2 regions of the Kluyvera chengduensis genome follow, and region 1 is predicted to be linked to the other one. Evidence: predicted binding sites of a transcription regulator. Region 1 holds the regulator's gene; the other holds the start of a gene.
What was found. Region 1 encodes CRP, which controls carbon source genes, mostly activating them, when cyclic AMP is high. Its sites were predicted from a motif close to ATGTGANNNNNNTCACAT; they were not measured.
Positions count from the first base shown of each region.

Region 2: a site for CRP is predicted at 3,277-3,294, ahead of ACH1XZ_RS01795 (CidA/LrgA family protein). Genes of this name have one in related genera too.

Region 1 covers NZ_JBIQOI010000010.1:124,091-130,087, forward strand. The annotation lists gene argD (bifunctional acetylornithine/succinyldiaminopimelate transaminase) at 1-537, shown strand, start outside; gene ACH1XZ_RS20120 (YccS/YhfK family putative transporter) at 530-2,605, opposite strand; gene crp (cAMP-activated global transcriptional regulator CRP) at 2,661-3,293, opposite strand; gene ACH1XZ_RS20130 (OsmC family protein) at 3,598-4,002, shown strand; gene ACH1XZ_RS20135 (phosphoribulokinase) at 4,099-4,962, opposite strand; gene ACH1XZ_RS20140 (YheU family protein) at 5,029-5,247, opposite strand; gene ACH1XZ_RS20145 (hydrolase) at 5,244-5,997, opposite strand, start outside.
Region 2 covers NZ_JBIQOI010000001.1:397,671-402,637, reverse strand. The annotation lists gene gtdA (gentisate 1,2-dioxygenase) at 1-756, opposite strand, end outside; gene mhbT (3-hydroxybenzoate transporter MhbT) at 768-2,126, opposite strand; gene ACH1XZ_RS01800 (LysR substrate-binding domain-containing protein) at 2,296-3,219, shown strand; gene ACH1XZ_RS01795 (CidA/LrgA family protein) at 3,343-3,741, shown strand; gene ACH1XZ_RS01790 (CidB/LrgB family autolysis modulator) at 3,741-4,436, shown strand; gene cdd (cytidine deaminase) at 4,566-4,967, shown strand, end outside.

The DNA of each region.
Region 1 (5,997 bases):
GTGCAAAGCGGCATGGGGCGTACCGGTTCGTTATTTGCCTACATGCACTATGGCGTGACGCCGGACATTCTCACCAGTGCTAAAGCGCTGGGCGGCGGTTTCCCGGTGAGCGCGATGCTGACCACCAATGAGATTGCCAGCGCGTTCCACGTTGGTTCGCACGGTTCTACCTACGGCGGTAACCCGCTGGCCTGCGCCGTTGCGGGCGCCGCGTTCGATATTATCAACACCCAGGAAGTCCTGAACGGCGTGAACGCCAAGCGCGAGCGCTTTGTGCAGCACCTTCAGCATATCAATGCAAAGTACGACGTCTTTAGCGACGTGCGCGGTATGGGCCTGCTGATTGGCGCGGCGCTGAACGAGAAATACAAAGGCCGGGCGCGTGATTTCCTCTACGCCGCGGCGGACGTTGGCGTGATGGTCCTGAATGCCGGGCCGGACGTGATGCGTTTTGCGCCATCGCTGGTGGTGGAAGAAGTGGATATCGACGAAGGGATGCAGCGCTTCGCTCAGGCGGTCGCTAAAATCGTTAGCTAGCCCGCCGTTTTAACCAGCCTCCATGACGGGGGCGCTGTCGCCAGGCCACCGACGAGATGGTGTGCATAGTGCTCAGATGCCCCAGAATACGCTGAAGATGCTGTTCCATGGTGCTTAACGGACCATGGGACAGCGTGTCCGGCGATTCCATAATATTCACCTCACCGCTGCTTCCCGCCTCATCGTACTCCAGACGCTGCTGACAGCGCTGAAGAGCAACTTCGCAGGATTCCAGATACTGCTGCGCGAGATCCGGCGTCAGCATGTTGTGCTCGCGCGCTAGCGTCGTCATGGCGTTGATGTGCTCGACGATAAACTGACTATGGGTGACCCACAGCTTCATATCTTCCAGATAACGCGAGTTAAAGCCAGGCTCCTGCATGGCCTGGTTGAGCGTGTTGTAGAGCGTGTTGTGCGCCTGGTTCACGCGCATCCGCTGATAGGCCAGCTTCGGTGCCTGCGGGTCGGGGCTCAGGATAAGACGAATAGCCTCCTGGTCGGCTTCCAACGCCGCCTGGGCGTTTTGTCGAAGTTGACCGCTCTGCCACTGTGGCCACAGCCAGATCATCCCGCCAAAGGCAATCAGGCAGCCGATGATGGTGTCGATAAAGCGCGCGACGATAAACTGCTCGCCGTTCAGCGTCAGAATTTGCAGGGTATATACCGCGGTGATGGTAAAGCCGACGGTGGCCCAGCCGTAGTGACGACGGATAATCAGGTAGCTCCCCAACGTGACGATCAGCATGCCCGATAACGCTAGCCCTTCTGAGGTGTGGAAGTGCAGGACGACGGCGGCAATCACTAACCCCGCCAGCGTGCCCGCCGCACGATGGAAAATACGCACGCGGGTCGCGCCATAGCCGTTTTGCGTGACCAGCAGCACCGTCATCAGGATCCAGTAAGGCTTCGGCAGATGCAGCGCGGCACCCATCAGGCTGGCGATGCTGAGCATTACGCTGAGTCGAGCGGCATTACGCAGCGCCGGGGATTTCAGCGACAGATAGCTTTTAAGCGCTGCGAATAGCGGTAGACGTCGCTGTTTATCGGCCATCAGGTTGCGCGGGTAGAGCGGTCGCTGAGAGCGTAGCACGCGGGCGATGCGGCTGAAGTGCCATGCGCAAAACTGGCCGACCGGGTTGTCTGGATGCTGGTCGGCGATTTTCTCCAGCGCGCCTATTTGTTTATCCATATTGAAGCGGGTGGGGTAGCGGTGATAGAGAATATCGTCCGCCAGTACCCTCAGGCGCGCCGCAACGGTCTGGGCGTTCCAGCGGATCACCGCTTCGGCGTGGCTGCGTTCAACCAGCTTTTGTACCTCTTCGGGCTGGTGCAGGCTGACAGAGATATGTTCCTGTAAATCGAGCCCCACCTGGAAGGCGCGCAGCAGGCGCTTGTAATCGTTATGCTGGTTAGCCGCAAGCATGTGCAACTGCTGATAGCATTGGGAAATCAGATCCACCACTTTCTGCTGGCGAGTCAGCAACGGCGGCAGCGCGGTGCCCGGGTCGGTATGCTGCGTCAGCAGGCTATATTTCGCTTCACAGTATTCGGCGAGCTGGCGGTAAAGCAAGCTCAGTGATTCCCGCAGCGGCTGTTCGCGCCACATCCAGAACCACCACCAGTTAAATACTCCGTACCACAGCGTACCCAGCGCGTAGAGCAGCAAGGGCTCCCAGATGGGCATATTTCCCGCAAGGCTTAGGGTAAAGATAGACGCGATGAGCGAGGCGGGTAGTAGCCGCCCGTGCAGCGCGCTGATTTCCGCCGTAACGCCCAGCAGCAGCGCCAGCCCGGTGAGAATCAACGGCAAGGGGATGTCGCGCGCCAACAACAGCTGAACGGCAAGACTGCATCCGGCGAACAGACAGCCACCGATAATCAGGCGTTTAAAGAAGCGCTTATGCGGAGTGTCGAGACCGGCGATATTGCAGCAGGCGGGCACCAATGAAAACAGCAAACCCTGCTGGAGATGGCCGAGCAGAAGTCCGATAGCAACCGGCAGACATAACACCAGCGTTTGCCGCAGTGCATAGTTGACTTCCGGGTGGTAAATCAGCCTGCGCCACATAGGGGGAAAAACAAAAATGGCGTATTGCTTTTACAATACGCCATTTTGGGCCGGATTAGCGGGTACCGTAAACGACAATGGTTTTGCCGTGTGCGGAGATCAGGTTCTGATCTTCCAGCATTTTCAGAATACGGCCCACGGTTTCACGGGAGCAGCCAACGATCTGACCAATTTCCTGACGGGTGATTTTGATCTGCATACCGTCTGGGTGGGTCATGGCGTCAGGCTGTTTAGCCAGGTTCAGCAGGGTCTGAGCGATACGACCGGTTACGTCCAGGAAGGCCAGGTTACCCACTTTTTCAGAGGTGACCTGCAGACGACGCGCCATCTGAGAAGAGAGACGCATCAGAATGTCCGGGTTAACCTGGATCAGCTGACGGAATTTTTTATAAGAGATTTCAGCAACTTCACAAGCGGTTTTTGCTCGTACCCATGCGCTGCGTTCCTGGCCTTCTTCGAACAGGCCCAGCTCGCCGATAAAATCGCCCTGGTTGAGGTAAGAGAGGATCATCTCTTTGCCTTCTTCGTCCTTGATGAGTACAGCCACGGAGCCTTTTACGATGTAATACAGCGTCTCTGCTTTTTCACCCTGGTGAATCAGCGTGCTCTTCGATGGGTACTTATGAATATGGCAATGAGACAAGAACCATTCGAGAGTAGGGTCTGTTTGCGGTTTGCCAAGCACCATGCGCGGTTATCCTCTGTTATAAGCTCTTCCCAGCGGCAAAAACATTGCAGCCACTGGTTGCAATAGTATCCTTCCCGTTACCTGGGAAGTCGGCTGTCGAATAGGGTCGCAGCCTGTAATGTGATGTCCTCTGCATACATGCAGTACGTTTATGTATTACCGTAGCATCCCGACTGTTTTAGCATAGCTTTAGCCGTGTGTCTCCTGGTGTCTCGCTTCAGCATGACGGCGATCGCCTTCCATTGCGAGAATTGTTATGTGCGCGTAATCTGAGAAGAAAATTGCAACCTGGGAGTTAAATATTATGCAAGCACGTGTGAAATGGGTTGAAGGGTTAACCTTCCTCGGTGAGTCTGCTTCTGGCCACCAAATTTTGATGGACGGTAACTCTGGCGATAAAGCGCCGAGCCCGATGGAAGTCGTGCTGATGGCCGCCGGTGGTTGCAGTGCGATTGACGTTGTTTCTATCCTGCAAAAAGGTCGCAATGACGTGACCGACTGCGAAGTGAAGCTCACCTCTGAGCGCCGTGAAGAAGCGCCTCGTCTGTTTACGCACATTAACCTGCACTTTATCGTCACCGGTAAAGATCTGAAGGATGCGGCGGTATCGCGTGCGGTGGATCTGTCTGCTGAGAAATACTGCTCGGTGGCGCTGATGCTCGAAAAAGCGGTGAATATCACTCACTCTTACGAAGTGATCGAAGGCTGATTACATGCCAGACGTAGCCCGGCCGAACGCAGTGACGCCGGGGTCATTCCCGGAGTCGGTACTAGCGCACCTCGTCCGGGCTACCTGGTCTTGATGCTATTTCCTGCCTTCCATCAGCCGCTGCACCAGCGGCGTCATGATTAATTCCATTGCCAGCACCATTTTCCCACCGGGAACGACCAGCGTATTCATATGTGAGATGAATGACCCCTGCAACATGGCCAGTAGCCATGGGAAGTCGATGTGGTCGAGATTACGGAAGTGAATCACCACGAAACTCTCGTCCAGTGACGGAATGCTTTTGGCTGCAAACGGGTTAGAGGTATCGACCGTTGGCACGCGCTGGAAGTTGATGTGGGTGCGTGAGAACTGTGGGGTGATGAAGTTGATATAGTCTTCCATCGAACGCACCACGGAATCCATCACCGCTTCGCGAGAGTGGCCGCGCTCGCTGGTGTCGCGGATCATCTTCTGGATCCACTCCAGGTTAACAATCGGTACTACGCCAACCAGCAGATCAACATGCCGTGCGACGTCGTGCTGCGGGGTGACGACGCCGCCGTGCAGCCCTTCATAAAACAGCACATCGGTCGGTTCCGGCAGCGGCTGCCACGGCGTAAATGTGCCTGGCACCTGGTTCCACGGCACCGCTTCGTCATAGGTATGCAGGTATTTGCGTGACTTCCCCTGTCCGTTCAGGCCGTAGTCGCGGAAAGTCTGTTCCAGCAGACCAAAGTCGTTGGCATCCGGGCCGAAATAGCTGATGTGGCGGCCAAGGTCGCGGGCCTTACGGATAGCCATATCCATTTCCGGACGGGTATAGCGGTGAAAGCTGTCGCCTTCAACTTCCGCCGCGCGCAGGTTGAGCTGAGCAAAAATTTTACGAAACGCGAGGCTGGTGGTGGTGGTTCCCGCTCCGCTGGAGCCGGTAACGGCAATAACCGGATGTTTGGCAGACATGCGAATAACTCCCTGAACAGACGACAACGGAAGCAGGGTAAAATGCTTCCTGTCGTTAGAGTATAGTTAACCGCGAAATTGGTTACGGGGCATGATGTTGACGGTCTCGTGAAGCTCAGACCAGACCAGCACCGCTTCGCCTGTTTGTAGCTGGTGTTTGACGTCGGCGACCTTTTGCGCAAGTGAACGTTCATATTCACCATAATCAGTGCCTTCGCGCAAGACAAAGCTTTCAATCAGGTTATCCAGCGTCTCCGGGTCGATATCCTGCCAGGGAATTATCATGCCTTGCCTCCCAGCCACGGCATCAGCCAGGCAGGGATACGTTTTTCCAGCCACATTTCCGGGTGGCGCAGCGTGCCGCCGATGAACCCAACGTGGCCACCGTATTCGGTGAGCTGGTAGACGACGTTGTCCGGTAGCTCTTCCTGGGCAGGAATGGAGTGGTGGTCCATAAACGGATCGTCTTTCGAGTGGATGATCAGCGTTGGTTTGGTGATTTTGCTTAAGATAGGCATCGCGCTACATTGACGGTAATAATCAATAGCGTCGGCGAAACCGTGGATCTTCGAGGTGATCGAATCATCAAACTCGCGGATGCGGCGCATACTTTTCAACTGACGCAGATCCACCGGCAGTGAGCCGGGATAGGCTTTGAGCTTACGCGCAGCGTTGCCTTTCAACAGGTTCAGCAGATAGCGCTGATAGACCCGCGAGAAGCCCTTATCCATATGGTAGCTGCAGGCTTCCAGCATAAACGGCGCGGAGACAATCACCGCCGCATCGATCGGCACGTCATCACCTTCTTTGGCCAGCAGGCAGGCCAGCATATTGCCGCCAAGCGAGTAGCCAACCGCCGCCGTTGGCGCTTTGCCGTATTCGCGCTGTAGCCAGTTCAGGAACCAGGTGCCGTCTTCCGTTTCACCTGAGTGATAAATACGGTTCAGACGGTTCGGCTCGCCGCTGCAGCCACGAAAATGCATGACCACGCCCAGCCAGCCTTGCTCTTTGGCTGCGTTAATCAGGCCATGCGCG
Region 2 (4,967 bases), on a different contig from region 1:
CGGGTAGCCCCCGGTCACCGGGTTGACGTAGCGCATCTTGTAGCCATCCCACTCGTCGGCATCGCCCATACGCATCAGGTCATGCAGCGCTTCGCAGCTGCGGTCGTAGCGGTAGTTGAAAATTGGTGATGAGTTACCCACCTGATGGCGCAGCGGCAGCATGTTGGCGACGTAGCGCGGCAGGTAGTCGCCCTCTTTACGGGTGACCGGCTGTTGTTCTTCCGGGTAATCTTCCGCGAAGCCGCAGCCGAGGTAGTTCACCAGCGGCAGGTCAAGGCCGTCGAGCCAGATAACCGGTTCATCGCCCGGGTTACCGTGGTCGTGCCAGCGCCACTGCGGGGTGAGGATAAAGTCGCCGGGGCTCATCTGAGTGCGCTCGCCGTCGACGGCGGTGAACGCGCCGTGGCCTTCCACCACAAAGCGCAGCGCCGACTGATTATGGCGATGACTTGGCGCCACTTCGCCCGGCATGATGAGCTGCAGGCCCGCGTACAGCGACGAGGTAATCGATGACTGTCCGCGCAGGCCGGGGTTTTCCAGCACCAGCACGCGGCGAACCGCCTCTTTCGCGCCAATCAGCGTGCCGCTTTCCAGCAGCAGCGGGCGAATTTCCTGGTAGTTCCAGTAAGCCGGGGCGCAGTTGGCGTTTGGTGTTTTTGGCACCAGGTGATGCAACGATTCCCACAGCGGCGTCAGGTTTTGCCCGGAAATGTGCTGGTAGAACTGCTGGCGATCGTGTTTTACGTCCGAGGTCATTATTATTCTCCTTAACTTTTCACCGCGCCCATTACAGGCTGCGATTCGGGTACTCGGGATGATTGGCGTACCACCAGCGTCAGGAGCGTCAGCATGATGGCGCTAATGGCGGCCGGTACGGCAATCACAAAAAACAGGGTGTCGAATGAGAAGTTCATCGCCATCATCACGCCGCCGGAAATGGAGCCGACGATAGCGCCGCAGCGCCCAATGGCGTTTGACCAGCTCACGCCGGTGGCGCGGCTCTGGGTCGGGTAAAGCGTGGCGGTCAGTGCGTTCAGCCCCACCTGCGAGCCGCTGATGCCGATGCCGGTGCCGAAAATCGCCAGCGCCATCATCCACAGGCCGTTTTCACTCAGGCCAATCATCACAATGCACACCGCGCCCAGCGCATAGCTCACCGCCAGCACCCAGAACGGATTGAATTTGTCCATTAAGACGCCGAGCATCAGCGCGCCCAGCGTGCCGCCCACCTGGAACGCCGCTGTGACCCACGAGGCGTGCTGGAGGTCAATACCGCGATGGTTGAGCAGGGTTGGCATCCAGCTAGAGAGTAAATAGATGATCAGCAGGCTCATAAAGAACACGACCCACAGCATCAGCGTGATGGTGAGCTGGCGCCCGGTAAACAGCTGGCTGATACTGCCCTTTTTGGTCGCCGCCGGTTCATCGAGCCAGAACTCGGTATCGTTATAGCGTTCACCGGTCATGGCGCTGACGGTGCGGCGAATTTCCGCCTGCGGACGCTGACGGCGTACCAGCCAGCGTGGGGATTCAGGCAGAACGGCCAGCAGCGCGAAGAACAGCGCGATAGGTAGCACCCCGCCCAGCACCAGAATGCCGTGCCAGCCAATCACCCCCACCAGCTGCGCGCTGACGATGCCGCCAAAGGCTGAGCCGAGCGTGAAACCGCAGAACATCAACGTCACCAGCGCGCCGCGACGGCGGGCCGGCAGGTATTCAGATGTCATGGTGATGGTGTTTGGCATTGCGCCGCCGAGGCCCAAGCCGGTTAAGAATCGCAGGATGATCAAGGCTTCAAGATTCGGAGAGAACGCCGACAGCAGGCTGAAGAGGCCGAACAGTGCCACACACCATTCGATTACGCGCTTACGCCCGAGCCGGTCAGAAAGCGGGCCGCACAGCAGGGCACCAGCGGTTAACCCCAGCAGCCCTGCGCCAAACAGCGGCGCCAGGTCGCCTGCGGTCAACTGCCAGTGGTCACGAATGGCCGGGGCGATAAAGCCAATCGCGGCGGTATCAAAACCGTCCATCATCACCACCAGGAAACAGCAGATGATGACGCGCCACTGCATCTTGCCGATCGGAGCGACATCGATGAGTGCCTGTAGTTCACGTCGTTGCGTCATAGGGAGGGCCTCTGTATATGCAGGTTATCCACGTCGCCGTTCGCGCTTTCGCCAGAGCGGCTCAGAGTAAGATGTTTATTTTTTTGCTTTTATGTTGCTATCTTGTGATAAGTGAAATGAGTTGTACAATGGCATTTCATGCCCTTCCATAACCTGGAGGTTATATCTCATGGCTGACTGGACGCAGAAGCTGAAGCTCCACCATCTGAAAATGCTGGTCGCACTCGGCGAGCAGGGAAACCTGACTCAGGTCGCGAAGATGATGCATATCACCCAGCCCGCGCTCTCTAAGTGGTTAACCCAGTTTGAAGAGGAGCTGGGTCTCACGCTGTTTGAACGGCACAGTAAGGGGTTGCGCGTGTCGGAAGGCGGCAAACTGCTTCTCCAGCACGCCCAACGGCTGATCAACGATATCGAACGCTCGCAGTTCGAGATGGAGCGCTTTAAGCAGGGCGGTCTCGTGGGAAGCCTGAAAATTGGCTGCTCGCCGGTTGCCACCGACTGCGTCTCCCAGGCGATTTTCCCGCTGCTGGCCGAGATGCCGACGCTGCATCTGAATATTGAAGAGAAGGTGATGACACCGCTGCTGCATGATTTGCAGTCCGGCGTCGTGGACGTGGTAGTTGGGCGCATCGGCGGCCGGGCGCTGGAGCTGCCGCTGAACTACGAGGTGCTGTACACCGAACCGGTCTGCTTCGTGGCGCGAACCGACCATCCCCTCGCCCACCGCAACCGTCTGTCGTGGGAAGATCTGGCAGCATGGCGCTGGATAGTCTGGCCTAACGGCACACCAATTCGTCAAAGCATCGACAACGCGCTGGTGGAAAATGGCGTCATGCTGCCGGAAAACACCATTGAGTCGGCGTCGATGAACGTCAGCGTTAACCTGCTGCAAAGCAGCGACATGATTTCGATTCTGTCCCTGCGCCTGGCCGAGCGTTATCAAAATCAGGGCCAGCTCGCCATTCTGGCGCTGCCAAAGATTGAGCAGAAAGGCAGCGTCGGCGTATTCTGGCGCAAATCGAGCACGCCCTCCCTTGCGCTAAGCCGGTTTCTCCACTATTTGTCGCATCCGGTACAAATGGAGGGGTAACGCCGGGCAGATGCCTGATGTTCGCATTATCTATATCAGGTATGCTCAGAATTCATGATGTGATCGGTAGCACATTCCAGGGTTTAATTGTATGATGAATGCATTCCACCAAAGGTGAATCCCATGCTCAAATCGCTGAATTTAATCTGGCAATACCTGCGTGCATTCGTGCTGATTTACGCCTGTCTGTATGCCGGTATTTTTATTTCGTCGCTGCTGCCCATTACCATTCCCGGTAGCATTATCGGCATGCTTATTATGTTTGTGCTGCTGGCGCTGCAAATCCTGCCTGCGAAGTGGGTTAACCCCGGCTGCTACATCCTGATCCGCTATATGGCGCTGCTATTTGTGCCGATTGGCGTCGGCGTCATGCAGTACTTCTCGCTGCTGAGCGCACAGTTCGGCCCGGTGGTCGTCTCCTGCACCATCAGTACGTTAGTGGTGCTGGTGGTGGTGAGCTGGAGCTCTCACCTGGTTCACGGTGAGCGTAAAGTGGTTGGTCGTGATGGAGCGGATAAATAATGCTGCACGATATCTGGTGGTCTTTGCCGCTGACTTTGGTTGTCTTTTTTGCCGCCCGTAAGCTTGCCGCACGCTTTAAAATGCCGCTGCTCAACCCGCTGCTGGTGTCGATGGTGGTGATTATTCCGTTCCTGCTGCTGACCGATATTCCGTACGATCACTACTTTAAAGGCAGCGAAGTCCTGAACGACCTGTTGCAGCCAGCGGTTGTCGCCCTTGCTTTTCCGCTGTATGAACAGCTGCACCAGATCCGCGCGCGCTGGAAATCCATCATCACTATCTGCTTTATCGGCAGCGCGGTGGCGATGATCACCGGCACGTCGGTGGCATTGATGATGGGGGCTTCACCACAAATCGCCGCCTCTATTCTGCCAAAATCAGTGACCACTCCGATTGCGATGGCGGTCAGCGGCAGTATCGGCGGTATCCCGGCGATTAGCGCCGTGTGCGTGATTTACGTCGGTATTCTCGGTGCGGTGTTTGGTCATACCCTGCTGAACCTGATGCGGATTACCACCAAAGCTTCGCGCGGGCTGTCGATGGGCACCGCCTCACACGCCCTGGGCACCGCGCGCTGCGCTGAGATGGATTATCAGGAAGGGGCGTTTAGTTCGCTGGCGTTGGTTATCTGCGGCATCATGACCTCACTAATTGCGCCATTCCTATTCCCGGTTATTCTGTCGGTTGTGGGATAAAACGAGACAAATCACACATTTTTAATTGATGTTACACACGTTGCATTAACAATGAGATATTGATCACTAATTAGGGCCTCTGCGCCCCGTACACTACGATCCCATTACATTGTTATGAGGCACAACGCCATGCATCCACGTTTTCAATCTGCTTTTTCGCAACTGGCGGCAGATCTGCAGACCGCTATCGCTCCGCTGCTAGCCGATCCGCACTTCCCTGCTCTGCTAAGCGCCGAGCAGGTCTCTTCGCTTAAAACAGCGACGGGGCTGGACGAAGACGCGCTCGCTTTTGCGCTCCTGCCGCTGGCCGCTGCCTGTGCCCGTGCCGACCTGTCTCACTTTAACGTTGGCGCTATCGCCCGCGGCGTGAGCGGAACCTGGTACTTCGGTGGCAACATGGAGTTCCTCGGTGCGACCATGCAGCAGACCGTGCACGCGGAACAGAGCGCCATCAGCCACGCCTGGCTGCGCGGCGAAAAATCCCTGCAGGCCATCACCGTTAACTACACGCCGTGCGGCCACTGCCGGCAG